Regions from separate parts of the Thermoanaerobacter sp. RKWS2 genome, predicted to be linked through region 3. Evidence: riboswitches for the same ligand, from Rfam matches in the RefSeq annotation. Region 3 holds a riboswitch; each other region holds the start of a gene.
What was found. A riboswitch is a leader RNA that binds a small molecule or an ion and turns the genes downstream of it on or off. The one in region 3 is predicted to bind S-adenosylmethionine.
Positions count from the first base shown of each region.

Region 1: linked by a shared signal. The riboswitch ahead of OEI98_RS10400 (methylenetetrahydrofolate reductase) and the one ahead of metK (methionine adenosyltransferase) in region 3 are both predicted to bind S-adenosylmethionine.
Region 2: linked by a shared signal. The riboswitch ahead of OEI98_RS11755 (homoserine dehydrogenase) and the one ahead of metK (methionine adenosyltransferase) in region 3 are both predicted to bind S-adenosylmethionine.
Region 4: linked by a shared signal. The riboswitch ahead of OEI98_RS08635 (methionine ABC transporter ATP-binding protein) and the one ahead of metK (methionine adenosyltransferase) in region 3 are both predicted to bind S-adenosylmethionine.

Region 1 covers NZ_CP110888.1:1,948,861-1,956,718, reverse strand. Annotated here, with positions in the region: gene glgP (alpha-glucan family phosphorylase) at 1-1,270, opposite strand, end outside; SAM riboswitch class I at 1,770-1,874, shown strand; gene OEI98_RS10400 (methylenetetrahydrofolate reductase) at 1,938-2,849, shown strand; gene OEI98_RS10395 (homocysteine S-methyltransferase family protein) at 2,863-5,286, shown strand; gene OEI98_RS10390 (YbaK/EbsC family protein) at 5,255-5,755, shown strand; gene OEI98_RS10385 (manganese catalase family protein) at 5,772-6,344, opposite strand; gene OEI98_RS10380 (spore coat protein CotJB) at 6,358-6,615, opposite strand; gene OEI98_RS10375 (spore coat associated protein CotJA) at 6,620-6,793, opposite strand; gene OEI98_RS10370 (sodium ion-translocating decarboxylase subunit beta) at 6,884-7,858, opposite strand, start outside.
Region 2 covers NZ_CP110888.1:2,232,747-2,240,604, forward strand. Annotated here, with positions in the region: gene OEI98_RS11750 (homocysteine synthase) at 1-941, opposite strand, end outside; gene OEI98_RS11755 (homoserine dehydrogenase) at 968-2,251, opposite strand; SAM riboswitch class I at 2,319-2,429, opposite strand; gene OEI98_RS11760 (IS30 family transposase) at 2,638-3,681, shown strand; TPP riboswitch at 3,973-4,080, shown strand; gene thiC (phosphomethylpyrimidine synthase ThiC) at 4,126-5,424, shown strand; gene OEI98_RS11770 (ISLre2 family transposase) at 5,552-6,955, shown strand; gene rd (rubredoxin) at 7,110-7,268, shown strand; partial or broken gene OEI98_RS11780 (sensor histidine kinase KdpD) at 7,506-7,858, shown strand, end outside.
Region 3 covers NZ_CP110888.1:535,665-543,522, reverse strand. Annotated here, with positions in the region: partial or broken gene OEI98_RS02705 (flagellar protein FlgN) at 1-421, opposite strand, end outside; gene OEI98_RS02700 (flagellar biosynthesis anti-sigma factor FlgM) at 438-713, opposite strand; gene OEI98_RS02695 (TIGR03826 family flagellar region protein) at 775-1,191, opposite strand; gene OEI98_RS02690 (ComF family protein) at 1,229-1,918, opposite strand; partial or broken gene OEI98_RS02685 (ATP-dependent RecD-like DNA helicase) at 2,029-4,235, opposite strand; gene metK (methionine adenosyltransferase) at 4,433-5,620, opposite strand; SAM riboswitch class I at 5,679-5,783, opposite strand; gene OEI98_RS02675 (rubrerythrin family protein) at 6,184-6,687, opposite strand; tRNA gene OEI98_RS02670 (tRNA-Tyr) at 6,825-6,910, opposite strand; tRNA gene OEI98_RS02665 (tRNA-Val) at 6,933-7,008, opposite strand; tRNA gene OEI98_RS02660 (tRNA-Pro) at 7,013-7,088, opposite strand; gene OEI98_RS02655 (phosphodiester glycosidase family protein) at 7,429-7,858, shown strand, end outside.
Region 4 covers NZ_CP110888.1:1,617,607-1,625,464, forward strand. Annotated here, with positions in the region: gene OEI98_RS08605 (IS200/IS605 family accessory protein TnpB-related protein) at 1-1,289, opposite strand, end outside; partial or broken gene OEI98_RS08610 (IS607 family transposase) at 1,270-1,864, opposite strand; partial or broken gene OEI98_RS15080 (Rqc2 family fibronectin-binding protein) at 2,106-3,446, shown strand; gene OEI98_RS15315 (NFACT RNA binding domain-containing protein) at 3,477-3,815, shown strand; gene thpR (RNA 2',3'-cyclic phosphodiesterase) at 3,840-4,388, opposite strand; gene OEI98_RS08630 (GNAT family N-acetyltransferase) at 4,404-4,973, opposite strand; SAM riboswitch class I at 5,258-5,380, shown strand; gene OEI98_RS08635 (methionine ABC transporter ATP-binding protein) at 5,450-6,484, shown strand; gene OEI98_RS08640 (methionine ABC transporter permease) at 6,477-7,130, shown strand; gene OEI98_RS08645 (MetQ/NlpA family ABC transporter substrate-binding protein) at 7,158-7,858, shown strand, end outside.

The DNA.
Region 1 (7,858 bases), 1.4 Mb from region 3:
ACACATCAGTGCCTCGAGTAAGCATTTTTCCTATTGTCATATCGTAATCTTCTAAGAATACTACGCTTTCAGGATATTTCTTTGTCATCTCTATTAATTTTGCGACAATTTTTTTACCCACGTCATCTAATGGATGACCTTTTCCTGAAAACACCATTTGAATTTTTTTAGACCTTAGATAATCACCTATGACTTCGTCATTTGTAAATATAAGGTCGCTTCTTTTGTAAGGAGCAGCTCTCCTTGAAAAACCTATCAAAAGCTTGTCAGCGTCTAATTTAACTCCTGTCCTTTGATATACAAAATCAATTAATTCTTGTTTTAAAATATTATGAGTTTCTAAAAGTCCTTCACCTTTGTTGTAGGCTTCTATTATCCTTTTATCTACCCAAGTGTTTCTGTCAATTCCGTTTGTTATTGAAATTATAGGAGCCTTGTTGTCAACATGTTGCCACATTTTGTTTGCAGTTTGACCGTGAAGTTTTGAGACACCGTTTGCAATACGAGAAAGTCTCAAACCTGCGACTGTCATATTAAAAGGAACACCACCAATTTGAGCCATTTGCTCAATTGAAAGGCCATTGTTTGCACCCATGTACATGAGAAGTTCTAAATCGTGAGATTCGTTTCCTTCTTTAACAGGGGTATGGGTTGTAAATACTACTTCTTCCCTTGTGGCTTTCCACGCCTCTTCAAAACTCATATTTTGATTTTCCATTTTCTCTCTTATAAGCTCAATGGCTGCTAATACTGCATGCCCTTCGTTAAAATGATAAACATCAACATCAATTCCCAAAGCTCTTAAAGCTCTTACTCCGCCAATGCCTAATACTATTTCCTGTGCAACTCTTTCTTCACCAAACCATCCATAAAGTTGACCTGTTATCCATCTGTCCCCATTTTCTGGTATATCTGTGTCAAGCAAATACAGAGGAGCATTGTCAAAGTTGTCTATCAACCATACTTTGCAATACACATTTCTATTTCTTATTTTTACTTTTACCTTTACTCCAGTGTCCTTTAAAAAGTCGTACTTACGTGTGTAATTGCGATAGGCATCATAGGGGTATCCGTCTTCACCGATATGTTGTTCTGTATAACCTTGTTTCCACAGTATGCCTATTCCTACTAAAGGCATACCTAACTCTTTTGCAGCTTTTAGATGGTCTCCTGCTAAAATGCCTAAGCCACCTGCATATAGTTTGAAATCTGACTGTAAGCCATATTCCATGCAGAAATAGGCTACTCTTGGTAATTTTTCATTACCCATATTAAACCTCCTCATTTTCCAAGTGTTAAGTATATTATAATATTAAAAAAATCATTATGCAAGTGTTTGCACAAGTATTAAAAATAAAAACAGTGTTATTGCTCGATAATTTTTATATCTATGTACGGGCCACTCAGTGAATGCTAATACTAAAAGCATTATAAAATTCACAATAGGTATAAACATCAAAAGACCATATGCTCCTCCATAACCAGTTTTATCAAAAATTTTCCACCAGATTAAACCGTAAAGTATAATTGATCCAATAGAAAGGATACCAAAAATAAGAGATGAGAACATTCAAAACATTCCTTTCTCGAAAATTTATATTCTTTACAATTATAGTATAGCAAATAACATAAAAAATTTACAGATTTATTTTAAAAAAGTTAAAAGCCTGCAAAATCTTTAGAGAGGGACAAAAAAATTTCTATTGACATAGGAGTTAATCCATAGTATCATATAGCTTAAATAGTTTAACAATTTAATACTTTAAAATCTCTTATCGAGAGTGGTGGAGGGACTGGCCCGATGAAACCCGGCAACCGGCATTTTATATGCGTCTTGGTGCCAATTCCAGCAGCGTTTCGCTGAAAGATGAGAGAGTTTTGGTGTCTCTTCTTTTGGCGAAGAGACTTTTTTATTTTTAAAAATGGAGGCGATGTAGATGTTGAAAAATGAAAATTTGTGTACTAAACTTAAGAAAAGGAAGTTTGTTGTGACAGCAGAAATTTCTACGCCAAAAGGGGTAGATATAACGAAAACTATTGAAGAAGCGAGAAAATTAAAAGGCATTGTAGATGCCTTAAATATAACGGACTGTCCTATGGCGAATATGCGGATGAGTCCTATAGCAGTCGCTCACCTTTTACAAGACCACTTAAACATTGAAGCTATTTTTCATTTGACCTGTAGAGACAGAAATCTGATAGGCCTTCAGTCAGAGCTCTTAGGAGCTTATGCGTTAGGTGTGAGAAACATACTAGCCTTGACAGGAGATGAACCTTCCCGTGGAGATACTCCTCAGGCTAAAGGGGTATATGATGTAGATTCTGTTGGGCTTTTAAAGATTATCAGTGCTTTTAATAGAGGTTATGATTACAATGGAAATAAATTAGATTCCCCAACAGAATTTTGCGCCGGTACGACTGCAAATCCAAATGATTTAAGGGATGAAGCACTAGAGAAGCTTAAAGTTAAGATAGAGGCAGGGGCAGAATTTATTCAAACACAACCGGTTTATGATGAGGAAATTTTATTTAAGTTTATTGAAAAGATTAAAAATTTCAATGTACCACTTTTGATAGGCATATTACCTCTTAAAAGCTATAAAATGGCAGTCAATTTAAATGAAAAAGTGCCAGGTATAGATATTCCAGAAAAAGTTTTAGAAAGGCTAAAGGATGGAGGAAGAGAAGAGGGAATAAACATAGCTGTAGAGTTTATAAAGCGGATACGCAGTGAAGTTGCAGGAATTCACATTATGCCTTTAGGGAGTACAAATGTTGTGTTAGAAATAATTTCAAGAGTCGATGATTTAGTCTGTGATTTTGCAGAAAATAACGTACAGATGAATTAAATGGAGGTTAAAAATGTTAGACATTTTTAAAGAACTTTCAAATAGAGTGATTGTTTTTGATGGAGCAATGGGGACACAACTTCAAGAGAGGGGTTTAAAAACTGGAGAGTGTCCCGAATATATGAATATAACCCATCCAGAAGTAGTATTTGATATCCACAGGTCCTATATAGAAGCAGGAGCGGATGTGATTGAGACAAATACCTTTGGCGCTAACAGGATAAAATTAGCAAAATATGGACTGGAAAATGAGGTTTTCAATATTGTCACTCAGGCTGTCAAAATTGCCAAAGAAGCTTCCAAAGATAAACCTGTGGCACTTTCTATAGGACCTATTGGAGAACTTTTGACCCCTTATGGAGACATGACTTTTGACGAAGCTTATGATGTTTTTAAAGAAGTAGTTATAGCTGCAGAAAGAGCGGGAGCAGATATTGTTTTAATTGAAACAATGTCAGATATGCTGGAGGCAAAAGCTGCCATTCTTGCTGCTAAAGAGAATTCAAACATGAAAGTTATATGTACAATGACTTTTCAAGAAGATGGAAGGACTCTCATGGGGTCAGACCCTATAACTGTAGTAGTTAGTTTACAAGGGTTAGGATTAGATGCCATTGGCGTTAACTGCTCGACAGGCCCCGATAAAATGGTAAGTGTAGTGGAAAAAATGTCTCAAGTTTCTCGCATACCTATTATTGCACAACCTAATGCAGGTATGCCTGTCATTCGCGACGGCAAAACAGTTTACGACTTAAAACCAGAAGAATTTGCTAGTTTCTTTCCTTTACTTGTTGAAAAAGGCGCTTCTATAGTGGGAGGGTGCTGCGGTACTACTCCTCACTATATAAAACTTGTTAAAAAAGCTGTAAAAGATTTAAAGCCAAAAGTCAAAGTCAACAAATTTACAGCTGTAGCTTCCAATACAAAAACAGTTTTCATAGGTGAAAATTATCTTTTAAGGGTTATAGGGGAACGTATAAATCCTACTGGAAAAAAGAAGTTAAGTGAGGCTTTTTTGGCGGGAAATGTGAGTTTAGCAGTAGAGGAAGCTATAAAACAGCAAAAATGCGGAGCGGAAATATTGGATGTAAATGTGGGAGTTCCTGGGGTAAACGAAGAAGAATTACTTCCTAAAGTAGTTTCTGAAATACAAAATGTGGTAGACATTCCTCTTCAAATAGATAGCACTAATATTAAAGCTGTAGAAAAAGCTATAAGAATTTTAAGAGGTAGACCCATAATCAACTCTGTAAGTGCAAAAGAGGAAAGTTTAAAAGAAGTGCTTCCTATTGTCAAAAAATACGGAGCTTGTGTTGTAGGACTTACTGTAGGAGATAAAGGGCTTCCCAAAGATAGGCATGAAAGAATTGAAAATGCGAAAAAAATTATAAAAAAAGCGGAAGAGTATGGCATACCTAAAGAGGACATATTGATAGATTGTATTGTGCTGACGGTTTCTTCTGAGCAGGAGGCCGCAATTGAGACTTTAGAAGCGATAAAATTGGCTAAAGAAGAGTTAGGAGCAAATACTGTTGTGGGACTTAGCAATGTTTCCTTTGGTTTACCTGAAAGAAGGTTGATAAACTCTACTTTTTTAGCAATGGCAGCATCTTATGGGCTTACTACTGCTATTATAAATCCCTGCGATGAAGCCATGATGGACACTTTGAGGGCATCAATGGTTTTACTAAATAAAGATAAAGGCAGTGTGAATTATCTGAATATATATGGGAAAAAGCAAAAAGAGGAGATCAAAGAGAAAGAACAACAAAAAATTCAAGAAGAAGATTTAAAATCAAAACTCTATATCCAGATTTTAGAAGGCAAAAAGTCAGGAGTAGAAGATATAGTAAAAAATATTTTAGAGGAGGAAGTTCAGCCTCTTTCTATAGTTGATAACATAATAATTCCTGCCTTAAAAGAAGTGGGAGATAGATATGAAAAAGGCATATATTTCTTGCCACAACTTTTGAGCTCTGCAGAAGTGGTGCAAAGCGCTTTTAAGATAATAAAAGAAAAGCTTCCAAAAGGTTCAGTATCTAAAGGCAAAATAATACTTGCTACAGTTGAAGGAGATGTACATGATATAGGAAAAAATATAGTAAAAGTTTTGCTTGAAAACTATGGATATGATGTAATTGACTTAGGAAAAGATGTCAAAGGAGAAGTGATATTAGAGGAAGTAAAGCGAACAGGGGCACCGTTAGTAGGTCTAAGTGCTTTGATGACGACAACTTTGTTTAATATGGAGAAAATTATCAAACTGCTTAAAGCAAATACTGATGTGAAAATAATGGTAGGCGGGGCTGTTTTGACTGAGGAATATGCCTATAAGATTGGAGCAGATTATTACGGAAAAACGGCTCAAGATGCAGTTAAAATTGCTGATAAGTTTTTCTTAAAAAATGCTCTTTTATGTAAAACTTGTGGTATTTAAAGGTGGTGTAGAGGTGTCAGTAGAAGCGGTGAAAGAGTTTTTTAAAGAGAAAGGATATGATATTAAAATAAAAATTTTTGAAGATACAAGCACTGTGGAAAAAGCAGCTAAATCTTTAGGGGTAACTCCTGGGGAAATAGCAAAGTCTATGCTTTTTAGATTAAAAGATAAATATATTATGATTATAACAGCAGGAGATAGGAAAATAGACAATAAAAAATTTAAAGATACTTTTAAAACAAAAGCAAAAATGGCATCCCCGGAAGAAGTGTTAGAAGTTACAGGGCATCCTGTTGGTGGCGTTTGTCCTTATGGGCTGAAAAATCCGGTTGAAGTATATTATGATGTGTCTTTAAAAAATTATGAGGTAGTATATCCTGCAGCTGGTGATACAAATGCTGCTGCTACCATAAAAGTCGAAGACCTTGATAAAATAGTAGAAGGAAAATGGGTAGATGTATGCCAATAGACATACATCTACTTTTTTAAAAGAATTTTTTACTTTCCATATATTCTCTTACCTGTACTAAAGTTTCTCCAAATCTTTGAAAGTGTACAATCTCCCTTTCTCTCAAAAACCTTAGAGTATCTTTTACACAAGGGTCATCTGTGAGATTTATTAAATGTTCATAAGTTGCTCTTGCTTTTTCTTCGGCTGCCATATCTTCGTGTAGATCAGCGATTGCATCTCCTTTAGCCTGGATATAGGCGGCGGTCCATAATATTCCTGTTGTATCTGCATAGAATAGGCCTCTATCATGTTCTGTATAGTATTCCCCTAATCCTTCTCTTTTTAATATTTCTACTGGTACTCCCTTTAAAAGCTTGAAAACAAGAGTTGCTATTATTTCAAGGTGTGCTAATTCTTCTGTAGCAATGTCTGTCAAAACTGCTTTTGCTTTTCCTGTAGGCATGACGAATCGCTGAGTTTGATATCTTAAAGCGGCTGCCAATTCTCCATCAGGGCCTCCATATTGGGCGATGAGGTATTTTGCCATTTTTACATCTGGTTTGCATACTTTAGCAGGATATTGTAGTTTCTTTTCATAAACCCACATAGCAAAGTCCTCCTCAATATTCTATTTCCCAAGGCCATGGGTCATCTACCCATTTCCAAGGATATTGACTTTGTGAATGACCAAAAACCATCAAGGGCCCGTAAAATTGTTCATATTGCTGTTTTAGCATAGACAATTGATTAGAATAATAGTTGTAGTCTTGAAGAGCTTTTTGGTCCTCGGGATGAGTGTCTAAATATAGATTCAAATCTATGCAGGTAAACTCTATTTCCATGATTTTCTTAAGCATAGATATTTGATTGCCATCCATTTTATCACCTCATTTTTTCGCCTACATAAGGCATATCAAGTTCAGGAAAGACAGTGCCTTTTTTAATGGCTTCTTCCGGAGGATAAAGAGATACATACTTCTGTAAAGGCACATAAGCCTGTGCAAGCTTTAGAGGAGGAAAAGCATAATCTTGTACATAAGGATTATAGTCGTACATTTTTAAACCTCCCAAATCTATATATTTACTAATATAATATTCTTGCATATATCTTTGTGATACAATAAAAAAACAGCCATTTTGGCTGTTTTAATGAACTCCTAATAGTACAAGCATTATTCCACCTGCTATTGCCGTTCCAAAAACTCCGGCAAGGTTTGGCCCCATGGCGTGCATTATTAAAAAGTTGTAAGGATTTTCTTTTATGGCTACAGAGTGGGACACTCTCGCAGCTATTGGAACAGAAGCTATACCTGCAGAGCCAACAAGAGGATTTATTTTTCCACCAGAAAGTTTATTTAAAAATTTTGCTCCCAGTACACCTCCAGCTGTTCCTGTCATAAAAGCGATAAGCCCTAAGGTGACTATCTCTAATGTCTTAATGGTCAAAAAAGTGTCTGCTTTCATGGTGGAGCCTATGGAGACTCCTAATAATATCGTAATTACGTTCATAAATTCTCCACTGACTGTTTTTGCAAGCCTATCTACAACTCCCGACTCTTTTAAAAGATTTCCTAACATCAACATTGTTATAAGAGGAGCAATTGGAGGAAGTAGTAAATCTATTAAAACAGTTATTACAATAGGAAAGGCGATTTTTTCTGTTTTTGAAACGGGTCTCATCTGTTTCATCATTATTTGCCTTTCCTCTTTTGTAGTAAGTAACCTCATGATAGGAGGTTGTATTAAAGGCATTAACGCCATATAAGAATACGCAGCGACAGATATTTGAGCCATAAGGTGGGGAGCTAATTTTTGAGTTACGTAAATTGCCATTGGTCCATCTGCACCGCCAATAATCCCTATAGCCCCCGCTTCAAATATACTAAAACCTAAAAGTTTCGCGCCTATTAATGCTATAAATATTCCTATATGGGCAAAAGCACCTAAAATCATTAAACTAGGATTTGCAATCATAGGCCCAAAGTCCGTCATGGCACCTACGCCGAGGAAGATAAGGGGAGGATAGATAACCTTTTCAACCCCTAAGTAAAAAAAGTGTATGAGTCCCCCAGGTTCCAATAAATCAGTAGCTGGTATGTTTGCTACAATACTGCCAAAACC
Region 2 (7,858 bases), 1.1 Mb from region 3:
GAAACGTAGGGATGAGAAGCTAAAAACTCTGCAACTTTTAAAGCATTTTGACTGTGCCTTTCCATCCTAAGAGATAGAGTCTCTAATCCTTGTGCGAATAAAAATGCATTAAATGGACTCAAAGCAGTACCCAAATCCCTTAAAAGCTGCACCCTCGCTTTTACAATATAAGCTGCTTCGCCTACATCTTTTACATACCTTATACCATGATAACTTGGATCTGGTTCTGTAAGTTCTGGAAACTTTCCATTGTCCCAATTAAATTTTCCAGAATCTACTATAACTCCACCTATAGAAGTCCCATGTCCACCTATAAATTTAGTCGCCGAATGTACCACTATATCAGCCCCAAACTCGATAGGCCGTGCAAGGTAAGGAGTTGCAAAAGTATTATCTACAATGAGAGGAATTCCTGCAGTGTGGGCAATTTCTGCTATTTTTTCAATGTCAGCCACGTCAATCTTTGGATTGCCAATAGTCTCAACGTACAAAGCTTTTGTGTTATCTGTTATTTGACTTTTAAAGTTTTCAGGATTGCTGGGGTCCACAAACTTAAAATTTATACCAAACTTTTTCAAAGTAGTCGCAAAAAGATTATAAGTCCCTCCATAAAGATTGGTAGAAGATACAATCTCGTCTCCTACTCCTGCGATATTAGTAACTGCCAGCGTTATAGCTGCTTGACCTGAAGATACAGCAAGGGCACCTACCCCACCTTCTAATGCAGCTATTCTCTTTTCAAAAACGTCAACTGTGGGGTTCATCATTCGAGTATATATATACCCTTCTTCTTTTAAGGCAAAGAGGTCTGCAGCATGTTGTGTACTTTTAAAAGCAAAGGAAGAAGTTTGATATATAGGAAGGGCTACAGCTCCCGTAGTTGGGTCAGGCTCCCACCCTTCATGAATTGCCAAAGTTGAAAAACCATATTTTTTAGACATACTTTTAACTCCTTTCACAAAATTTTTTAAATCACTTCTACAAAATCCTCAAATTTACTTACTTCTTCTGTTATATCCTCTTGCAAAACTTTAAAAATAGTTTTTATCTCGGTTATTTTTTCTAATTTTTCTGTAAATGTCTCAACACTTTTCTTCATTTTAACAATAGCTGTAAATGTGCCGTTTTCATAGGAAGATTCCACAATTGATACTTTTTGTTCTTTTAAAAACTTTAAAACTTTTTTCAAACCTAAAATATTTTCTTTATGAGTTTCAAGCCTTATATAAAAAGTATCTGTAAAACTTCCCTGACGAATTGGAAGAAAGTTTATCCTCTTATTATCTTTGATATCATAGTTTAACAATATATCAATTAAATCTGCCACTACAGCATCCCCTGTAGGAAGTTCTCCAGCACCTTTTCCTACAAAAACATATTCACCAAAACTATCCCCTCTAAGTATGATAGCATTATTTACGTCGTTTATCCTTGACAAAATATTATTTTCTTCGACTAAAACTGGTTCCACTCCTGCAAAGATGCCATCTTTGACTTTTTTGCCCCAGGCAAATAATTTTATTTTATATCCCCACTTATTGATGTAATTTAAATCTTGAGTCGTGATTTCGTCTATTCCTTTTCTGGTTATAGAATTTACTGGCACGTTTATATTGAACACTTTCCTCATTAATATAGCAAGCTTATAAAGGGCATCAAAGCCTTTTACGTCATAATCGGGATTTGCTTCTGCATATCCTAATTGCTGGGCTTCTTTAAGTGCTTCTTTATAACTTCTACCTTCAGTAGTCATTTTGGTGAGAATATAATTAGTAGTGCCATTTATTATACCGCCTACAAAATCTATTTCATCTGTAATTTTTAATCTATCAATTTGATGCAGTATAGGTATAGCCCCACCTACACTTGCCTCACATTTTAGAAATACTCTATTCTTTTCTGCTATTTCATTTAATTCTTCTCCATGCTTAGCTATCAATTCTTTATTTGCAGTGATTACATGCTTCCCTGAAGCCAAAGCCTCCTTCACATATTCGTAAGCTGGAGAAATACCTCCTATTGCTTCAATAACTATTTTTATCTCTTTATCTTTCAAAATTTCTTCAGCATTTTGGGTAAGTAGTCCTTCTACCTTCACTTTCCTTGGCTTATTGAGATTTTTCACGAGTATCTTCTTTATCTCAGGATAAACCCCTGTACTCTCCCTTATATGACCTCCTCTTGAAGTTATCAATTTATATACTCCTGTTCCTACTGTTCCAAGTCCTAATAATCCGATTTTTATTTTCATGTCACACCTCCAAATAAATTTTTAGGCCCTCTTCTCAATGAGAAGAGGGCCTAATAATCCGCCACTCCTCTCATCTCTCAGGTTAGACACCCTAACCTGCAGGATTTGGCACCAGACGCATATAAATGCCGGTTGCCGGGTTTCATCGGGCCAGTCCCTCCACCACTCTTGATAAGAGGTTTGTGTGTAATATTATATTCAATTTTGCATGTTGTAATCTATGTTATCACTTTGAAACTGTAAAGTCAAGAACTTTTTTTGTACTCTTTCTTAAATTTTTTGGTTAGTTGTATAATTAAATGCAACAGATAAAAAAATAGAAACCATAGTGAAAATCGTGTATGATATAGGTGTCAACTCAACATCATACAAGGAGGATTTTCACTATGGTTCATAATAATGATACCACAAAAAATCGTTCTTTTAAACACTTAAGTAGCTATGAACGAGGAGAGATCTATGCATTACTCAAAGAAGGAAGAAGTATTCGGTATATTGCTAAAAAACTTAATCGATCTCCAAGCACTATAAGCCGTGAAATTAAACGTGGAACTACTACACAACTTAGAAGTGATTTATCTTCTTATACAAGCTATTTTCCTGAAACCGGTCAAGCTATCTACGAAAAAAATCGTTCAAATTGCGGAGCTAAATTTAAAGTAGCTAAAGCAGAAGATTTCTTGAAATATGCTGAAAATAAAATATTAAATGAAAAATGGTCACCAGATGCAGTTGTAGGCTATTGTAAAAAAGACCCAAGCTGGAATAATAAAACCATTGTTTGTACTAAAACACTGTACAACTATATAGATAGAGGATTATTAAAAGTTAAAAACATTGATTTACCTTTAAAACTACGTTTAAAACCAAGGAAGAAACAAAACCGTAAAAATAAACGTATTATGGGTAAAAGTATTGATTTTAGGCCTAAAGAAGTTGAAAGCCGTGAAGTTTTTGGGCATTGGGAAATAGATACGTTAATTGGCAAGAAGTCTAATGACAAGGTGCTTTTAACATTAATAGAGCGTAAGACTCGCCATGAAATAATATTACTATTGGATACAAAAGACAGTAAATCTGTTAAAGATGCACTATCAAAATTAAAAGATATGTTTGGTGACAATTTAAGCAAGGTCTTTAAAACAATAACATCTGATAATGGTACAGAGTTTAGTGATTTAGAAAGTGCTCTTTTAGAATATGGCGTAGAAGTATATTATACACATCCATATTCATCTTGGGAAAGAGGTACAAATGAACGACATAACGGTCTTATACGACGTTTCATCCCTAAAGGTAAAAGTATTAAACATTTATCTATAGATACGATAAAGAGAGTAGAAAACTGGCTTAATAACCTTCCTCGAAAATTGTTAAATTATAAAACACCTAAAGAATGCTTTTATGAAGAGCTGGCAAAAATCTGTTAAGCCCATCCCTTATAAAGTATAGAGCTCGCTCGTGATTTGTCAAGGGGCAGGCTTCGCCTGACTTAAACCCTTGACAAATCACGACCTCCGCTCAATTTGTTAACTAAGATGGGCTTAAGGTTATATATGATTTGTTCCAAATCCTATATCTACATGATTTTCATTAGGTGTTGCATTTAATATTGCAATTTATATCTTAAATTTTTTCTAAATTATAATATACGCCGATTTTTTTTAGTGGTATAATAATATTGTATAATATTTATACCCTATCGATTATAAAAATTTAATATTTGCCACATGGGGTGCCGGCGTAACCGGCTGAGAAAAAGGTGTTGCCTTTTAACCCATCGAACCTGTTAGGTTAGTACCTGCGTAGGGATGTGGTCATCTGCCATGGCTATAATCCCCATGGTTTATTTATTTTTTAAGGAGGTTTTTATTATGACACAATTGGAATACGCCCTTTCAGGCATTGTCACAAAAGAGATGAAAATAGTCGCAGAGTATGAAGGAGTAGACGAAGAATTTATTTTAGAAGGAGTTAAAAAAGGAGAAATAGTAATACCATCAAACATCAACCACAAAAACCTCATTCCCAAAGGCATAGGAAGGGGTTTATCGACAAAAGTAAATGCCAATATAGGAACCTCTGATGCATACCCTGAAATTGAAAAAGAAATTGAAAAATTAAATGTTGCTGTAAAAGCTGGAGCAGATGCGGTAATGGATTTAAGCACAGGGGGCGACATTAACCAATCTCGTAGAAAAATACTTGAAAATTCCCCTGTCCCTGTAGGAACTGTCCCTATGTATCAAGCAGCTGTAGAATCTATATCCAAATACGGTAGCATTGTAGCTATGCCTGAAGAATTTATTTTTGAAGTTATAGAAGAACAAGCAAAAGACGGGGTTGATTTTATTACAGTCCACTGTGGTCTAACATTTGAATCATTGAAAAAGCTTAAAGACAACGGCCGAGTGATGGATATAGTAAGCCGCGGTGGCTCCTTTACAATTGCTTGGATGCTCCATAACAACAAAGAAAATCCTTTGTATAAACATTTTGATAGACTCCTTGATATTGCTAAAAAATATGACATAACTCTAAGCTTAGGAGATGGACTGCGTCCAGGTTGTCTTGAAGATGCTACAGACGCAGCACAAATTCAAGAACTTATAATCCTTGGCGAATTGGTAAAGAAATCTCGAGAGGCAGGAGTTCAAGTTATGGTAGAAGGACCCGGGCATGTGCCAATTGACCAAATTGAAGCAAATGTAAAACTTCAAAAACAACTTTGTCACAACGCTCCTTTTTATGTGCTTGGCCCTATTGTGACTGATATAGCTCCTGGTTATGACCACATAACTTCAGCAATCGGAGGAGCAATTGCAGCAGCTTCTGGTGCTGATTTCCTTTGCTATGTTACACCCGCTGAACATCTCGGACTTCCAGACAAAGAAGATGTCAAAGAAGGCGTTATTGCAGCAAAAATAGCTGCCCATGCTGCAGATATCGCAAAAGGCGTAAAAGGTGCTAAAGAAAAAGATTTAACTATGGCTAGAGCTAGAAAAGCCTTAAACTGGGATGAGCAAATAAAGCTTTCTATAGACCCTGATAAAGCTTTTAAATATCGCGTCAATAAAAACATATCTACAGCCAAAACTTGCAGTATGTGCGGAAAATTCTGCGCTATGAAAATTGTCAGTGAGTACCTTGGAACTTCAACTATGACTTGCTAATACCTTTGCCTTATTTACATCATAGTGTAAAATTATCGTAGGATTTTTTGAGTAAAAAAAACAAGAGACAACCCCTGTGATAAAATAGATTATGGAAAACAAAACAACACAGAAAGGGGTGTCTCTTGTGAACAAACATATCTTTGAAGATATTATACTACAAAATGCTCTAAATTTCACTAGAGAAGTGATAGAAATTTTTAGTGATTTATTAAACAAAGGAATGAATATTACAGAGCTTGCAGCAAGGATAAAAGAACTCACGGACAAACTAGGTAGAGAGGCAATAGAAGCAATTATTGAAGAGTTAGATAGGATAATAAAAGAAGATAAGAGAAGGAAAGAAAAATGGGTAGTAGAGAGGAAAGATAAAAAGAGATTAACCACAATCCTTGGGGATATAGAATATGAGAGGACATATTACAAATCCAGAGAGGATGGAAGATATACATATTTGGTGGATGATGCATTAGAGATAGGACGGCACGATAGGATAGAAAAAGGTGTAAAAATAAAGTTAGTAGAGAACGCAATAGAAGAATCATATGAAAGAAGCAGTAAAAAAGCATGTCCAGAGGAGTTAAGTAAACAGACGGTATTAAACGCAATAAGGGAAATAGGAGAAGTAGAGGTAAAGAGAGAAATAAAAGAGAAGAAAGAAGTAAGGGTATTATACATAGAAGCAGATGAAGACCATGTGCCTTTGCAAGATGGCAGCAATGAAACACCGCGATTGATATACATACATGAAGGTAAAGAAGAGAAAAATGGTAGAAATGTACTGAGAAATGTGCATTACAAGGCATACGTAGGAGAGAAAGCTGAAGACATATGGATAGATGTAGCAAATTACATAGAAGAAAATTACAAGGAAGAGAAGATAGAGAAGATATACATAGCAGGAGATGGAGCACCGTGGATAAAAGAGGGATTAAAATGGATAGTAAAATCAAGGTTTGTGTTAGACAGATATCATTTAAACAAATACGTATTGAAAGCGACATCAAAAGAGCCAAAGTATAGGGATAAGATATGGAGAGCAATAAATGAAGGAGATAAAGAAGAACTAAAGAAGGTATTTAATGAACTAATAAAGGTAACAAAGGAAGAGAGAGAAAAAGAGAAGGTAAAAGAGGCCAAGAGGTACATACTAAATAATTGGGAAGGAGTAGAGATATACAGTAAAGACAAAGATGTAATAGGATGCAGTGCAGAAGGGCATATAAGTCATGTATTTTCTTCTAGATTAAGTAGGAATCCATTAGGATGGAGTAGAGAAGGATTAAAGTTAATGGCGAAATTAAGAGTATTCAGCAAGAATGGAGGAGATTTGAGAGAAATAGAATGGGGTAAGAGAAAGAATATAAATGAAGGGAGCTACAAATTAACGAAGAAGCAAATAAAAGAGGCAGTAAGGAGAGTTAAAACGTCTACAAATGAAAAAATAAACAATATTACGGTTTTGAATATAGGGAAAGTAACGCCAATATATAGGGTTTTAAGAGCATTAAAATATGCACAAGTTATATAAAAAGCATGATAAGTTGGAGGCTGAAATTAACTAAGTTTCAGGGGTTGTCTTAAAAAAATCCTACAGTATCTTGACACTATCTATTTACATTCCCCCTTGATTTTCTTTGCTAATTTCTGCTATAATAGAGGAAAACATCAAGGGGGTATTTTTTATGGAAAAGTGGCAGTGCACAGTATGCGGGTACATCTATGATCCAGAAGAAGGAGACCCATCACAAGGAATTGAACCAGGAACTCCTTTTGAAGAATTGCCTGATGATTGGGTCTGCCCGGACTGTGGAGTAGGAAAAGATATGTTTGAAAAAATGTGAGGGAGCAATTGCTCTCTCTTTTTATTGATTTTTAATAAGATTCATATTATTATAGTTGTATGAAATCATTATGCTCAAACAAAGATATAATCAAACTGTGGAGGGCGTGTAAATTTAATGAGTGAAGGTTTTAGGAGGTTAACTCCTGAAGAAGCTTTAGAAATTATAAAAAAGCAACAGCGAGGAAAATTAAAAATATTCTTAGGATATGCTCCTGGTGTTGGAAAAACTTATGCAATGCTCAATGAAGGCAACAGGCGTCTTAAAAGAGGTCAAGATGTAGTAATAGGTTATGTGGAAACTCATGGAAGAAAAGAGACAGAAGCACAAATAGGAAATTTAGAAATAATCCCGCGAAAAAAATTGAATACCACGGCATGATATTAGAAGAAATGGATACCGACGCCATAATTGCTCGTAAACCAGAAGTAGTTTTGATAGATGAATTGGCACATACGAATGCGCCTGGCTCTAAGCACAAAAAAAGATATGAAGATGTGGAAGAAATTTTGCGCCATGGAATAAATGTAATTACAACACTTAACATCCAACATTTAGAAAGTTTAAATGACGTTATTCAACAAATCACA
Region 3 (7,858 bases):
TAAACACCATCATCACTTTCTAAGGCACTTGATATTGTTTGAATAGAATAGTTTATATATTCTAACGCTTGTTCAATTAAAGCAGCATTTAATTTGTTTCTTTCTTCAAGTTCTTTTAAAATATTAGTCAGATTATATTTGATATCTTTTAGGTTTTCTGCTTCTTCTGAAGAAATGGATTCTATCAAGTCGGTTATTGTCATTTTGCCTTCTATATCAATCTTCTCCAATATATCCTCTCTTTGTTCTTCTAATTCCATAAGTTTTTTTATAAGTTGCTTCTCTATTTGAACTATTTCATCTAATTCTTTTACTTTCCCTGCAATTATAATATCAGTTTTTTTATCGCTAAGTCTAATAAAACTTTGTAAATTTCTGTTTCTCCCCTTAATACATCTACAAGCTTTTGGCTATTAGCCATTGCCAGCACACCCTTTTTAAATTTTTTTATTCAACAATATTCCCTTAAGAATAGCATCCGCCACATCTTCAGCTTTTACATTGTAAGTTCCTGCATTAAGCATTGACTTTATGTTTTCAATCTTTTGATTCTTAATCCTTTCAAATTCATTTGAACTTTGTGCAAGTTTAATTGCTTCTTCTGATATCTCAACTTTATCTTTTATCTCCGCTTTCTTGCTGGTAACTTTTTCTACTGCATCTACTCGATAAACTGACATTATTTTTTCAATATTGTTGTTATAAATTTTCATTTTTAACACCCCCGTACTACTACTAATATCGACTTAATAATTTAAAAGTTTAATATAAAAATCATTTTTTCTTTTTTTGGTTTTCATAAACGTACAGCCTCTCTCCTGTTTGTTTTTCTTCTTCTTTGTCATCGGATTGAATCGAATAGCCTTTCATTAATTCCTTAGCTAATTTGGTTTTGCACTCGTCACAAAACCTACCTGTAAGTATTGGTTTACCACATTTTTCGCACCTAAGACCTATATTGACGTTATTAGAGGTTAAAATAAGCCTGCCTTCCTTTAAAAAATCCATTATTTTCTTTGTAGAAACCTGTGTATTTTGAGATATTTCCAGCATGGTAGCTGAAGGGTGAGCATCTAAATAATCCCGCACTTTCATAAAATCTTCTTCATCCTGTCTATAACATTCTGGACATAAATCAATTCCTGTATACGTGTAAAGCCTTCCGCACCTTTTACAATTTCTTATTTCCATTTCCTTTCATCCCCTTTTTGATACTTCAAACTCCCCATCACATATTTTTGCCAGTTGCTATAGTAACCACATATACATCTTTTGCCCCATTTTCTTTTAAGACTTTGGCACACTCGTCCAAAGTAGCACCTGTTGTCAACACGTCGTCTACCAGTAGCGCATTTTTCCCAACAATAGTATCTTTGTAAGTCACTTTAAAAGCACCCTTTACGTTTTCTATCCTCTCTTCTTTGTGCAAAGCAGTCTGTGTTGTTGTATTTCTCACTCTTCTTAAAGCTTTAGACATAAAAATATTCAATCGATAAGAAAGTTCTCTAGCCAAAAGTTCTGACTGATTGTAACCTCTTTCGTCAAGTCTAATTTTGTGAAGAGGAACAGGTACTATGACATCGATAGGCCAGTCCATTTTTTTAACTGCATCAGCCATATACTCTGCAAAAAAAGGTGCCAATTCTCTTTCTTTGAAATATTTGAACCGCCCTATTAAGTCTTTTACAACACCATCGTATTCAAAAGGACTTATATTTTGTTTAAATTCATGGCCATGCTCTAAGCAATCAAGACATGTTCCTTCATAGTCTATTGGTTTACCACAAATATTACACCTATTACCCTCAATAAATTTTAATGTGCTTTTGCATTTGTCGCATAAATATCCTGTTTTTATAGCAGTTTTGCAAATAATACAGGTTGTTTTTGGTGGAAATAAAAGGTCTAAAAAAATCATCTTTTTACCCCTTACAATATTTTTTCTTATAATCTATATCGGCACTCTTCTGTTAAAATTAATTGAAAATTATCATTTTACACTAAATTTCCTTTTATTTAATGCAAAATTTAATTTACATACAAAAGTGCTTTTTTAAGCCTTGAAAGAAGCCCTGAATATCTTTTTGAGATTCTATTATTGTCAATCATAAATTTCAAATATTTTTCTTGACCCACCAAAATAACCAATTTCTTTGCCCTTGTAACGGCGGTGTACAAAAGGTTTCTTGTAAGTAGCATAGGAGGCCCATAAGTAATTGGCATTATGACAACAGGAAATTCACTGCCTTGGCTTTTGTGCACTGTTATAGCATAAGACAAATTTAGTTCATCCAAATCAGAAAAGTCATAAGTGACAAATTTTTCATCGTCAAAATATACAGTCAATTCCTGTAATTCTTCGTCTATTGATTGGATTATTCCTATATCTCCATTAAACACTCCTTCTCCTTCTTCCTCGCCTTTTTTCCATTTTATCTTGTAGTTATTTTTTATTTGCATCACTTTATCCCCCACCCTGAAGACAAACTCCTTCATTATTTTTTCGGCTTTAGTTTTGTCGTGGGGATTTAATGCTTTTTGCAGCTCTAAATTTAAATTGTGAACACCAATTATCCCTTTTCTCATAGGGGTAAGTACTTGAATATCATTAATAGGATGAAATCCATAAGCTTTAGGAAGTCTGTTTGTCACAAGCTCCAATATGGTTTTTAATATATCCTCTTGTGTGTTGGCATTTATAAAAAAGAAATCACTATTTTTATCGTTATAGGTGGGATATTCTCCATTATTTATCTTGTGAGCATTTACCACTATCAAGCTTTGCTTTTGTTGTCTAAAAATTTCTTTTAACCGTATCACTTTTACTATGCCACTGTCTATTATATCTCTTAGGACATTTCCCGCTCCAACAGATGGAAGTTGGTCAGCATCCCCTACTAAAATCAGCTTTGCTCCTATAGGTATGGCTTTTAATAGAGCATTCATAAGCAATATATCTACCATTGAAGCTTCGTCAACTATTATAACGTCGTATTTTAATGGGTCTTTTTCATTTTTGTTAAATCCCTTCCCTTCTTCTTCCGAATAAGTATATTCTAAAAGCCTATGAATAGTTTTTGCCTCTTTTCCAGTAGCTTCTGTTATCCTTTTTGCGGCTCTTCCTGTTGGGGCTGCAAGAGCCACTTTTTTACCAGCTTTTTCAAAAATACGTATTATACAATTTATTATCGTAGTCTTTCCTGTGCCTGGACCTCCCGTTATGACAACAACAGAATTTTTAACAGCTTCTTCTACAGCCAATTTTTGATTTTCTGCCAACAAAATACCTGTTTCTTTTTCAAAATTTCTAATTTCTTTTTGGACATCTAAGCCTAAATCTTCATTTTCCATTAGCGTCATGTTAAACAATCTCTCTGCTGTGTGTAATTCAGCTATATAATAAGGTATATAGTAGATTCCTACAGTATTATCTTCAAAAGTTTCAATATGTATTTTTTCATTTTGTACTAAAAGCACAAAAGAATCTTCTACTTCTTCTTCGCTTACTTCTAACAAACTTGCTGCTTCTTTTTTAACAATTCTTTCGGCACATAGGTGTGACCATTTGCCGCATACTGCATCAAAACATATCGAGTACCAGAAGATATGCGATATAGAGAATGAGGGTCAACTCCTAGGTTCTCTGCTATTTTGTCTGCAGTTTTAAATCCTATTCCAAATATATCGTCAGCCAATCTGTAAGGGTTTTGCTTAATAATTTCAATCGCGTTGTTTCCGTATTCTTTATAAATCTTTATAGCCATTGCAGTGGAAATACCGTACCCCTGCAAAAATACCATCACTTCTTTTATGCCCTTTTGCATTTCATAAGCTTCACAAATTCTTTTTATCTTCTCATCGCTTAGACCTTTTATTTCTTTTAATCTTTCTGGTGCAGTTTCAATTATATTTAAAGAATCAACGCCAAACTTTTTTACAATTTTTCTTGCTGTAATAGGACCTATTCCAGGAATTAAGCCAGAAGATAAAAACTTTTCTATTCCTTCTAAAGTGGTGGGAGCCAAGGTTTCATAATTTAAAACCCTAATTTGCTCACCATAATCAGGATGTTCTACCCATTCTCCTTCAATTTTAATTCTTTCCCCAATGTTTACATAAGGCATATAACCTACAGCAGTGACTACTAAACCTTGGGTACTTAATTCTAAAACCGTATAACCATTTTGTTCATTTCTAAAAATTATTTCTTCAACTACACCCTCTATGTCAATCATAGCCGATTCTCCTGTTTTAATTCTTTTCTTTATTTAATTTTACCTTATATTTAAAGCAAATTAAAGCCAATTCATTTCTTTTTTCAATTTTTGTGGTATAATTAAGGTAGCGAAGCGTTTACAAAACATAAATTCTATGGCATTAAAAAAGATATATAAAAAATGCCATAAGCCCGGGTTTACCCGGGCTTTCAAATTTATATTCCTGCCAACTTTTTTAATATATCTACTTTGTCTGTTTTCTCCCATGGGAGGTCTAAGTCGTGTCTTCCAAAGTGGCCATAAGCTGCAACTTGTCTATAAATAGGTCTTCTTAAATCTAAATCCCTAATTATAGCTGCAGGTCTTAAATCAAAAACTTGTTTTACAATTTCCGAAATCTTTTCATCTGATATTTTACCTGTGCCAAAAGTATCAATACCTATTTCAAGAGGTGTAGCAACACCTATCGCATAAGCTAATTGCACTTCACACTTCTTAGCAAGTCCTGCTGCCACAATATTTTTTGCCACATATCTTGCAGCATAACTTGCGGATCTATCAACTTTTGTAGGGTCTTTACCAGAAAAAGCTCCGCCCCCGTGCCTTGCATATCCGCCATAGGTGTCTACAATAATTTTTCTTCCTGTAAGTCCGCTATCACCTTGAGGTCCACCAATTACAAACCTTCCTGTGGGATTTACAAAAATTTTAGTCTTATTATCTATCATATTTTCGGGAATTATGGGTTTTATTACATGTTCAATAATATCTCTTTCAATAGTATCGTGATCAATCTCAGGTGCATGTTGAGCTGATACTACAACAGAATCTACCCTCACAGGCCTGTCATCTTCATACTCTACTGTTACTTGTGTTTTACCATCTGGTCTTAAATAGCTTAATGTCCCGTTCTTTCTAACTTCCGCCAGTCTTCTTGCAAGCTTGTGAGCTAGCATTATAGGCATAGGCATTAATTCTTCTGTTTCATCGCAAGCAAAACCAAACATTAAACCCTGGTCTCCAGCGCCAATAGCCTCAATTTCCGAATCTGAAAGTTCTCCTCTTTTAGCTTCTAATGCCTTGTCCACACCGAGGGCAATATCCGGTGATTGCTCATCAATAGAAGTGATAACCGCACAAGTATCAGCGTCAAAGCCGAATTTTGCTCTAGTATAGCCAATTTCTTCTACTACTTTCCTTACAACTTTCGGTATGTCTACATAACAATCTGTAGTAATTTCACCCATTACTAAAACCAAACCGGTAGTTACAGCAGTCTCACAAGCAACTCTGGCATAGGGATCTTTTTTCAAAATTTCATCTAATATTGCGTCAGAAATCTGATCACAAATTTTATCAGGATGCCCCTCAGTGACTGATTCAGATGTAAACAGTCTACGCATTTTTTTCTATTCCTCCTTAAAAACAAAATAAAACCCCTTCCAAAAGAAGAGGCCCATACCCTCATCTTTCAGAAGCATGCTTCTGAGAGAATTAGCACCTTGTCCGATAGGACAGGTTGCTGGGTTTCATCGGGCTCTTTCCCTCCACCTCTCTTGATAAGAGCATGTTATTAAATTTTCTGATGTCTACTATAGCACACTTTATCTACTATGTCAAATATTTTTGCATCAAAAAAGAGCATGCTAAAACATGCTCTCAGTTTGTTGACAAAGTTAAAAAATATTCAAAGGAGATATTTTGCATCGTCGCTCCGATGTTCCAAAGCGACAAAACTAAAGCTCGACCTTCGGGCTCCGGCAGGGTACCGGGCACAATCGGCCTCCTTGCCTCAGGTGCCCGCCTTCGCCATCCATGGCTTTGGCCCTGCCTCCACCCTCGGTCTTGCTAAGTTTTGTTACCGCTTTGTAACAAGTCGCTCCTTATGCAAAATATCTCCTTTACGAAAGTTTGTCTACAGTCTGAGAGCATGCTAAAACATGCTCTTTTCTTTAAAAAATTATATTTAAAATGCTACAAATTTTTCTCCAGGAACTCCACATACAGGACATTTTTCTGGCAATACATCAACAGAGGTATATCCGCAAACAGGACATATGTAAACTTTTGATATCTTTATATCTTCTCCTTTTAATGCTGCTTCTTTTGCTTCAGTGTACAATTTTGCATGTATTTTTTCAGCCTCAATAGCATAATGTATGCTTTTTTTAGCTCCAGATTCCTCTTGAAGTTCTGCAACAGCATTATAAGCAGGATACATCTCTTCTACTTCAAAGGTTTCCCCTTCTATAGCTTTTTCAAGATTTTCTACTGTATTTCCAACTTCTCCAAGAGTTTTATAATGATTTGTGGCATGTACCAATTCAGCATAGGAAATAGCCCTGAAAAGTCTTGCAATATTAGGTTTGCCTTCTTTTTCAGCTACATCAGCAAAAATTTGATATCTCATGTGAGCTTGGCTCTCTCCTGCATAGGCTTCACTAAGATTGTGTCTCGTCATTTCTCTCATAAAAGATTCCTCCTTAATCAAATTTTTATTAATAAATAATTATTTTCTCTTTCAAATAATATTATACTACACTTTTTTACCATGTCAAGATATTTGAAGGAGAAAAATAAAAAAAGACCTCTCGGTCTTTTTTTCAATGGTGGAGGGAGATGGATTCGAACCATCGAAGGCGACAGCCAACAGATTTACAGTCTGCCCCCTTTGGCCACTTGGGTATCCCTCCACAATATTTAATTTTTTGAAAATGGTGGTCGCAATAGGACTCGAACCTATGACCCCCTGCTTGTAAGGCAGGTGCTCTCCCAGCTGAGCTATACGACCACAATGGTCGGGATGGAGGGACTTGAACCCCCGACCCCATGCTCCCAAAGCACGTGCGCTACCAACTGCGCCACATCCCGACATCAGTGACGAAATAAATTATAATAGAAAAAATGAAATTTCACAATAGGCATAGAAGCTTAAAAATGGCCGTTTTATTGATTTATCGCTTGTAATCTTTAAATTTTTTAAGAATACGTCATATTTTAAATCAATTGATTTAAAATAGAAGCAAAGAATTTTTTGAATTTTTTCTTCAAACTAACTCTATCCTTAGGATAAGCTTAATGTTTTAACTTTATCTACTCAGCAAATAATAATATATTAACCAAATATTTATGTTTTTGTAATACACCTGTAATAATGCAATGGTACAATTAACCTGTAAAAACACAATAAAAACCAACTGGAGGGATATAATTGAGAATTAAAAAAATCTTATCTTTATGCATCAGCTCTCTTCTACTATTTTTAGCTTTTCCAATGCAAAATGTAAAGGCCGATACATATACAATCCTTGAGGCAAAAGAATTTGCACAAAATTTAAGTAAAGGAGTAGTACATAAAAATATAACCTATTTTACGACTGAAGGATGGATAAACATTAACGTGTTAAAAGTGGACTTAACTGATAAATATACTGATGTATCAGTAATTTTCAATCCTACTGGCATAAAGGATAGAATGCCAGTGCGTGAAATGGCAAATTCTTATGGTGCTGTGGCTGCTGTGAACGGCGATTTCTTCGATACAAAAACAGGATTCGTAATAGGAGCAACAGTAAAAGATGGAAAGTTAATAACAGACCCTTCAAATGAGAGTAAACTGGCCACTTTCTCCATTGACGCAA
Region 4 (7,858 bases), 1.1 Mb from region 3:
TTTAGTACCTTTCCTGACTCACTCTCAAGGCTTTGTATAAATTTTATTACTTTGTTTATTTCTCTTAAATGTTTTTTCTTTAAATGCTTGTTTCTAACTGTTTTCTTTACATGCTCTTTTAATTCTTCTAATTCATCTACAGTCAATGCGTTGAGAAACTTTATATAATTATCTGGTATCTTTTCTTGCAGTCCCAACCCTCTTCTTGCTATTACATAGGCTGCTGCTATATCTTTCGTTATCATGTATTGCGGTGCATATTTTAACATTCCTATTATTGATGTGTAAGAAGGGTCTACCTCTATTACTTCTATCCCTTCTCTTTTTGCTAGTGTTTTTATTTTTGAAAGAAGTGATTTGTAGCTAAAGTTATGTCTTATCCTTCTTGATTTTCTCCCTGAAAAATCTCCTCTTTTACCTTTTTCTTTTATTTCTAATTCTTCAATTATTATTGCTTTTCCTTTCTCTTTTGCTATTTTTACTATCTCATGAGCATATTGCCATCTGAAATATTCTCTTTTGTCCTTACTGCCACTTGCAAGCTCTGGCATTGGTATACTGCCATAGCTTATTAGATTACCTTTTTCATCTGTCTCTGCCCATGATATGTTGTCTGGATATGCATTTAAATCTATTCCTATGACTCCTTTTCCTTTTGTTATTTTTATTTTTGGATATTCTTCTTCAATAGCAAAATAGGCGTATATACTGCCGTTTTTAAGTTTTAATTCTACAGAGTAGGGTATGTTTGATTGGGCAATTTCCTGTAGAAGTTCTCCTCTGCTCTTATTCTTTTTGTAGCCTGCTTCTATTCTGGCGTATAAGTATTTTCTTTCCCCTACATTTATCCTTAAGAAAGTGCCATTTTCTTTTATTTCTATTCTTGTGTTGAGATTTCCTTTTTTGCTTTTATCTCCTCTTGAATAGAGATTCCCTTTTCTTCTTTCTTGCCACTTTGTTTTTAGCTTTTGATATTCTTTCCCATTTATATGGCGCTTTTGAAGTTTTCCAAACAAGTCTCTTCCTCCAAAAATGACTTTCTTTGGATTTTCGCCTAATTCTCTAGCAGATTCTAATGTGCTTCTTGCTTTCATTATTGCATCATCTACATACCTTGAGTTTAAATTGAAAGTTTTCGGAAGGTCCCTTTTTAATGTTTTTCTATCATAACCTTCTAGAAGCCTTTTATATGCAAATCTCATGCAGGACGACCATCTTCTCATTAAGTCTAATACTATTTGTTTGTCTTGTTGATTTAAAAAAATGAGTTTAGCCTGTATTACTATCATGCTCTTTGCTCCTTTGTCCATAAATTCTTGCTGCAAATGAGGACTATTGCTATTAAGTCTTCTGCCAACTCTTTATTTGCGTATTCTTCATTTTCTTTATCATTTAAAATTGTTAGTTCTACCCCAAAGCTTTCCATGAAAAATTTGAGATATTCAAAGCCAAATCTTGCAAGTCTATCAGGATATTCTATTACAACTTTTTCAACCTCTCCTCTTTTTATCTTGTTCAAAAGCTTTAACAATCCTCTCCTGTTTTCATTTACTCCACTTGCTATTTCGGATATAACTTCATACTGCCATCCTTGAGAATTAGCATACTCTTCAAGCCTTCTAATTTGATTCTTAAGATATTCTTCTTGTTTCTTTGTGGACACTCTTGCATACAAAACTACTTTGGGTTTTGGTTTTTCTTCCAGCATGCCTAATAACTTCTCTATATCTTCTTTTTTGTACCTTCTTCTTCCTTTTGGTGTTCTAACTGGGGTTATTAATCCTTCTTTTTCCCAGTTTATTAATGTAATTCTGCTTATATCATATAGCTCTTTAACTTTTTTATAGTTAATAACATTTGTCATCACCTAATTGAAATTACATCATTTTTTACTATTAATTTCAACTGTTTTGACCTCCTCTATCTTTCTTTCTCTTGCTTTTCAATTTTCTACTTATGGCAATTAAACTTTAATTCCTATTTTTACATCTTGTTTTATTGTAACAAATGTTACAACTAAAATCAACACAATCAATTTTTCACTATTAAACCCTTCGATTTCATGGTATACTTTTTATATACAATAAAATCTGGAGGTTATAACTATGGCTTTGGACGGTATAACTTTACATGCAATAACAAAAGAATTAAAAGAAGAAATTATTGGTGGAAGAATTGATAAAATATATCAACCTGTAAAAGAAGAATTAATCTTTATAATACGAAATAAAGGTAAAAACTATAAACTGCTATTGTCTGCTAATGCAAATTATCCAAGAATATATCTTACAGAAGAAAATAAAGAAAATCCTGCTGAGCCTCCAATGTTTTGCATGCTTTTGAGAAAATTTCTTCAAAGCGGCAGGATAATAGATATAAAACAAGTAGAATTTGACAGAATAGTAAAAATCGATATAGAAACAAAAGATGAATTAGAAAATCAAACAATTAAAACTCTAATTATTGAAATAATGGGAAAACACAGCAATATCATATTAATTGACAAAGCTACTCAAACGATAATAGATAGCATAAAAAGAGTATATTCCGATATGAGTAAAGTAAGAGAAGTACTACCTGGGAGGCAATATGTCTGCCCACCACTGCAAGAAAAGTTAAATATAAATAATCTTTCGTTACCTTCTTTTAAAGAAGCTGTTAACAACTACAAATCAAAAAAATTGAAAAAGCCTTAATAGATATTCTACAAGGATTTAGCCCCACTTTAGCAAGAGAAGTTGCTTTTAGATGTAATGTATCTGACAGATTTGTAGAATCAATAGAAGATGAGCAAATTGAAAATCTATATCAAAACATAAAAAATATATGAAGATGTTTTAAGCTTAAATTTAAAACCTTGCATTGCTTTTCAGGAAAATGAAGTAATTGACTTTTCTTGTATTGATTTATCTCAATATATTACAAAAACTTTTTTCCCTACAGTGAACCAAGCTGCTTGTAAATTTTTCAGTGAAAAAGCAAATATAGTAAATTTGCAAGCAAGGTCCTCGGATTTAAGAAAAATCATCAACAACAATTTAGAAAAACTTTATAACAAATTAGATAAACTTCAACAAGAATTAAACGAAGCAAAAAATGCTGACACTTTTAGACTTTACGGCGAACTTATAACAGCAAATATGCACCTTCTAAAAAAAGGAATGGAAAGCTTCAAAACCATGAACTATTACACTGGCGAAGAAATTGAAATACCCATTGACAAAAAATATTCCCCTTCAGAAAATGCCCAAAGATACTTTAAAAAATACAGCAAGTTAAAAAATGCCAATAAAATAATAGAAAAACAAATATCCGATACTCTTGAGGAAATAACTTATTTAGAAGGTCAACTAGTGAACTTGGAAAATTGTACATTACCATCAGAAATAGAGGAAATAAAAAATGAACTGTCTGAACAAGGGTATATACATAAGCAGCAAAAGAAAAAAATATCACGGCAAACTCTTTCTCAACCATTGCATGTAGTATCTTCAGACGGTTTCGACATATATATAGGGAAAAACAACACTCAAAACGATTATCTAACGTTAAAATTCGCAAATCCTAACGATATATGGCTTCACACAAAAGACATACCAGGGTCCCACGTCATAATAAAGACAAATAACAAATCTGTGCCTGAAACAACTCTTATTGAAGCTGCAAAATTAGCCGCCAAATATAGCAAAGCGAAAAATTCTTCAAATGTACCTGTTGATTATACCTTAAAAAAATACGTAAAAAAACCTTCTGGCGCAAAACCAGGTTTTGTAATATATACAAACCAAAAGACCCTTTATGTAAATCCAGAGTAAGATGCTTTTTAGGCATCTTACTTCTTATTTTAAAGGCACACTAAATATAGGAATATATTTTCTTCTATTTTCTTGTATAACGCTCTCATACAAAAAAATTGTATCTACTAAAATAGCCTCTTTCTCTTGTTTTTCAAAAAGATTATTTACTTCTTCTATGTCAATGCTTAAACGTATGTCTCTGGCAATAGTAATGTGGGAAGTAAATTTTCTTTCATCTTTTGCAAATCCTATTTTATATAATTCTTTATCTATATTGTGATGCAATTTATTTAGAAATTCACTTTCTTCTGTTCCTATCCACAAAACTCTCATCTCCTTATCACCTTTAAAAAATCCTACTTCTGAAAGTCGTATGTAAAAAGGGCTGATGCCTTTTACTGCAACTTTTGCCGCTTCTTCTATTTTAGAAATAGCCTCTACTTCTATTTCTCCTAAGAATTTTAATGTGATGTGGAAATTATCTTTATAAGTCCATCTCCCTTTTACAGTATAATTTTTCAATGTTTCCTGAAATCTCACTATCTGCTCTATAGCTTTTTCGCCTATATCAATTCCAATAAAAGCTCTCATAATTATCCTCCTTGTTCACTTATTATTGTTATTATTTTCCTGGTAATAATTGTTTCTATTAATAAACTCCTCTTTTAAAATTCCCATTACATATTCATTTATGTACTTACCGTGCTTATATACTACTTCTCTCAATAGCCCTTCTTTTTTAAAACCACATTTTTCATAACTCTTTATTGCCCTTTCATTAAAATCATAAACCCTTAACTCTACTCGATGTAAATTTAATTCATTAAAAATAAAATCCAGTAGTAAATTTAAAGCTTCCGTACCATAGCCTTTATTTCTGTGTTTTTCTTCCCCAATCATTATTGCAATCTCACAGTTTCTATTTTTCCAGTCGACATTATTATATGAAACATTTCCTATATATTCACCTGTGCTCCTAAGTATTATAGCGAATTCTCCATTTTCTTTTGGATCTTTTTTTGTTTTCCACCTTTCTGCAACAGTTTCTACTGTAACAGGATATGGTATACCCGGCATCGTTAAATTTCTACTATCATCACTATTCCGAAACTCTACAAATTTTTCAAAATATTTGCTCTCAAATGGAACAAGTTCAATTCTATTACTTTTTAACATGACCAAAACCCTCCAAAGAAATTTTTAATTTATTATAGCACAAAAATCAGAAGAAAAGTGATCCTTTTTAAAAAGTTCAGTGTGCTTTTCACTAAGTTTATTTAACATTTCATAGGCTTGCATAACTGGTGTTAGTATATTATTGTAGACACTTTTGGATTAATTATTGCGATAACAATGACATTTTCGCTGGCTATTGACAAATTGCTTTTTAGCCTATTGACAAAAGTTTATGTTGATGTTATTATCTAATTAAATTGCTGAAGTGAATAATAAAATAAAAACTCTTATCGAGAGCAGGTGGAGGGACTGGCCCGATGAAACCCGGCAACCGGTGGCCGAAAGTTTTAAACATGCGGCTGCACGGTGCTAATTCCTGCAGAACGTTGAGTTCTGGCAGATAAGAGGATTTAAAAACCTCTTCGTACTGTCAGAAGAGGATTTTTTATTTTTATTTTGGGAAAGGAGGCTTTTCTTTGATCTATATTAGAAATCTTACAAAAGTTTATCATTCAGCTTCAGGAAATGTTAGGGCTTTGGAAGACGTCAACCTCAACATAGAAAAAGGCGATATTTTTGGAATTATAGGTCTGAGCGGTGCTGGAAAGAGTACTCTCCTGCGCTGCATAAATATGCTCGAAAAGCCAACTTCCGGTTCAATTGAGATAGATGGTGTTGAAATGACTCGGCTTTCTCCCTCTGAATTAAAAGAAATGCGAAAAAAAATAGGCATGATATTCCAGCATTTTAATCTGTTATCATCCAGAACTGTCAGAGGCAATGTGGCTTTTCCTTTGGAGATTGCCGGGCTGGACAAAAGGACAATCGATAAAAAAGTAGAAAATCTTTTAGAGCTCGTGGGGCTTTCCGACAAGGCCGACAACTATCCTTCTCAGCTTTCAGGCGGTCAAAAACAGCGGGTAGGCATAGCACGAGCCCTGGCTAATGATCCGAAAGTTCTTCTTTGTGACGAACCTACTTCAGCGCTGGATCCAGAAACAACTCTTTCTATTTTAAATCTTTTAAAAGATATAAATAGGGAGCTGGGAATCACCATAGTTCTCATAACTCATGAAATGAATGTCATTAAACAAATTTGCAATAAAGTAGCAGTTATTGAAAAAAGTCGTGTGGTAGAACAGGGACCTCTTATTGAAGTATTTAAAAAACCTCAAACAGAAACCGCACGAAATTTTTTAAAATCTGTAACTTTATCAGAAATACCTAAGGAATTAAAAGATAGGATTGAAAACTTGTCCCACGAACACTTGGAAGGCAAAATTATTAAAATTGCCTTTTTCGGCGAAATTACAACAGAACCTGTCATATCAAGCATTATAAGAAAATTTGATGTTGACACCAATATTCTCTATGGAAACATTGACCACATCCAGGGTATGCCCTACGGTACTCTTATAGTTGAGCTAAGAGGCAAAAACGGTGAAACAGACGCTGCTTTAAAATATCTAAAAGATTTGGGACTCGACGTGGAGGTGATTGAAAATGTCTGAAACTATAAACTTATTGCTGGTCGGAACGTGGCAAACTATATACATGGTAGTGGTATCAACGCTCATAGCAACAATTTTTGGTGTACCACTTGGTGTGCTGTTAATGGTAACTGACAAAGATCAGATACTGCATAACGAACCTTTAAACAAAATACTAGGTACTATTGTAAATATTTTCCGTTCTGTACCCTTTGTAATACTTTTAATTGTACTTATACCTTTCACCCGGTTGCTTGTAGGAAAAGCTATAGGAACCACTGCTGCTATTGTTCCACTTTCTGTAGCAGCTATCCCTTTTATGGGAAGGCTTACCGAAACAGCATTGAGAGAGGTAGACCGCGGTGTCATTGAAGCAGCCCAGTCTATGGGAGCTTCGCCTTTTCAAATTATAACTAAGGTGTTAATCCCTGAGGCTCTACCTTCCATAGCAGCAGGGGTTACTATAACTACTATAAATTTAGTAGGATATTCTGCAATGGCAGGTGTTATAGGAGGTGGTGGGCTAGGAGATTTAGCAGTAAGATATGGATATCAGCGATTTATGCTCGACATTATGCTTTATACCGTAGCAATTTTGGTAGCTATGGTACAACTAATTCAATTTCTAGGAGATATATTAGTAAAACATCTGTCAAGGAACCGGTAAATTATATTTAAAAAGGAGGAAATTAAAGTGAAAAAAATTTTAACCGTAGTTTTACTATTTAGTCTTATAACACTTTTTATCTCAGGATGTGGAGCAAAACAAACATCCCAATCCCAAACACAGGACACATCAAAGATAACCATCAAAGTAGGAGCTACTCCAGTGCCCCACGCCCAAATTTTAAACGTCGTAAAACCTATACTTGCGAAAGAGGGAATTAATTTAGAAATTGTAGAGTTTACAGATTATGTGCAACCTAATCTAAAACTTGCTGAAAAAGAATTAGATGCTAATTACTTTCAGCATATTCCTTATCTTGAAGACTTTTCAAAGGAACATAATCTCAATTTAACATACATTGCTAAAGTTCATATCGAACCTATGGGAATATACTCACAAAAAATTAAAAATCTCAGTGAATTAAAAGAAGGTGCTACTATTGCCATACCAAATGATGCTACCAATGGCGGAAGAGCTTTGCTACTGCTGCAATCAGCTGGAATAATAAAATTAAAACCAGATGCAGGTATTAAAGCAACAGTAAATGACATTGTCGAAAATCCTAAAAAAATTAAGATTTCCGAGTTGGAAGCAGCTACTCTGCCAAGAGTATTATCAGATGTAGACGCAGCAGTAATAAATACCAACTATGCGTTGGAAGCTGGACTTGTACCCACTAAGGATGCTCTCTTTATCGAATCAGCAAATTCCCCTTATGTCAATGTACT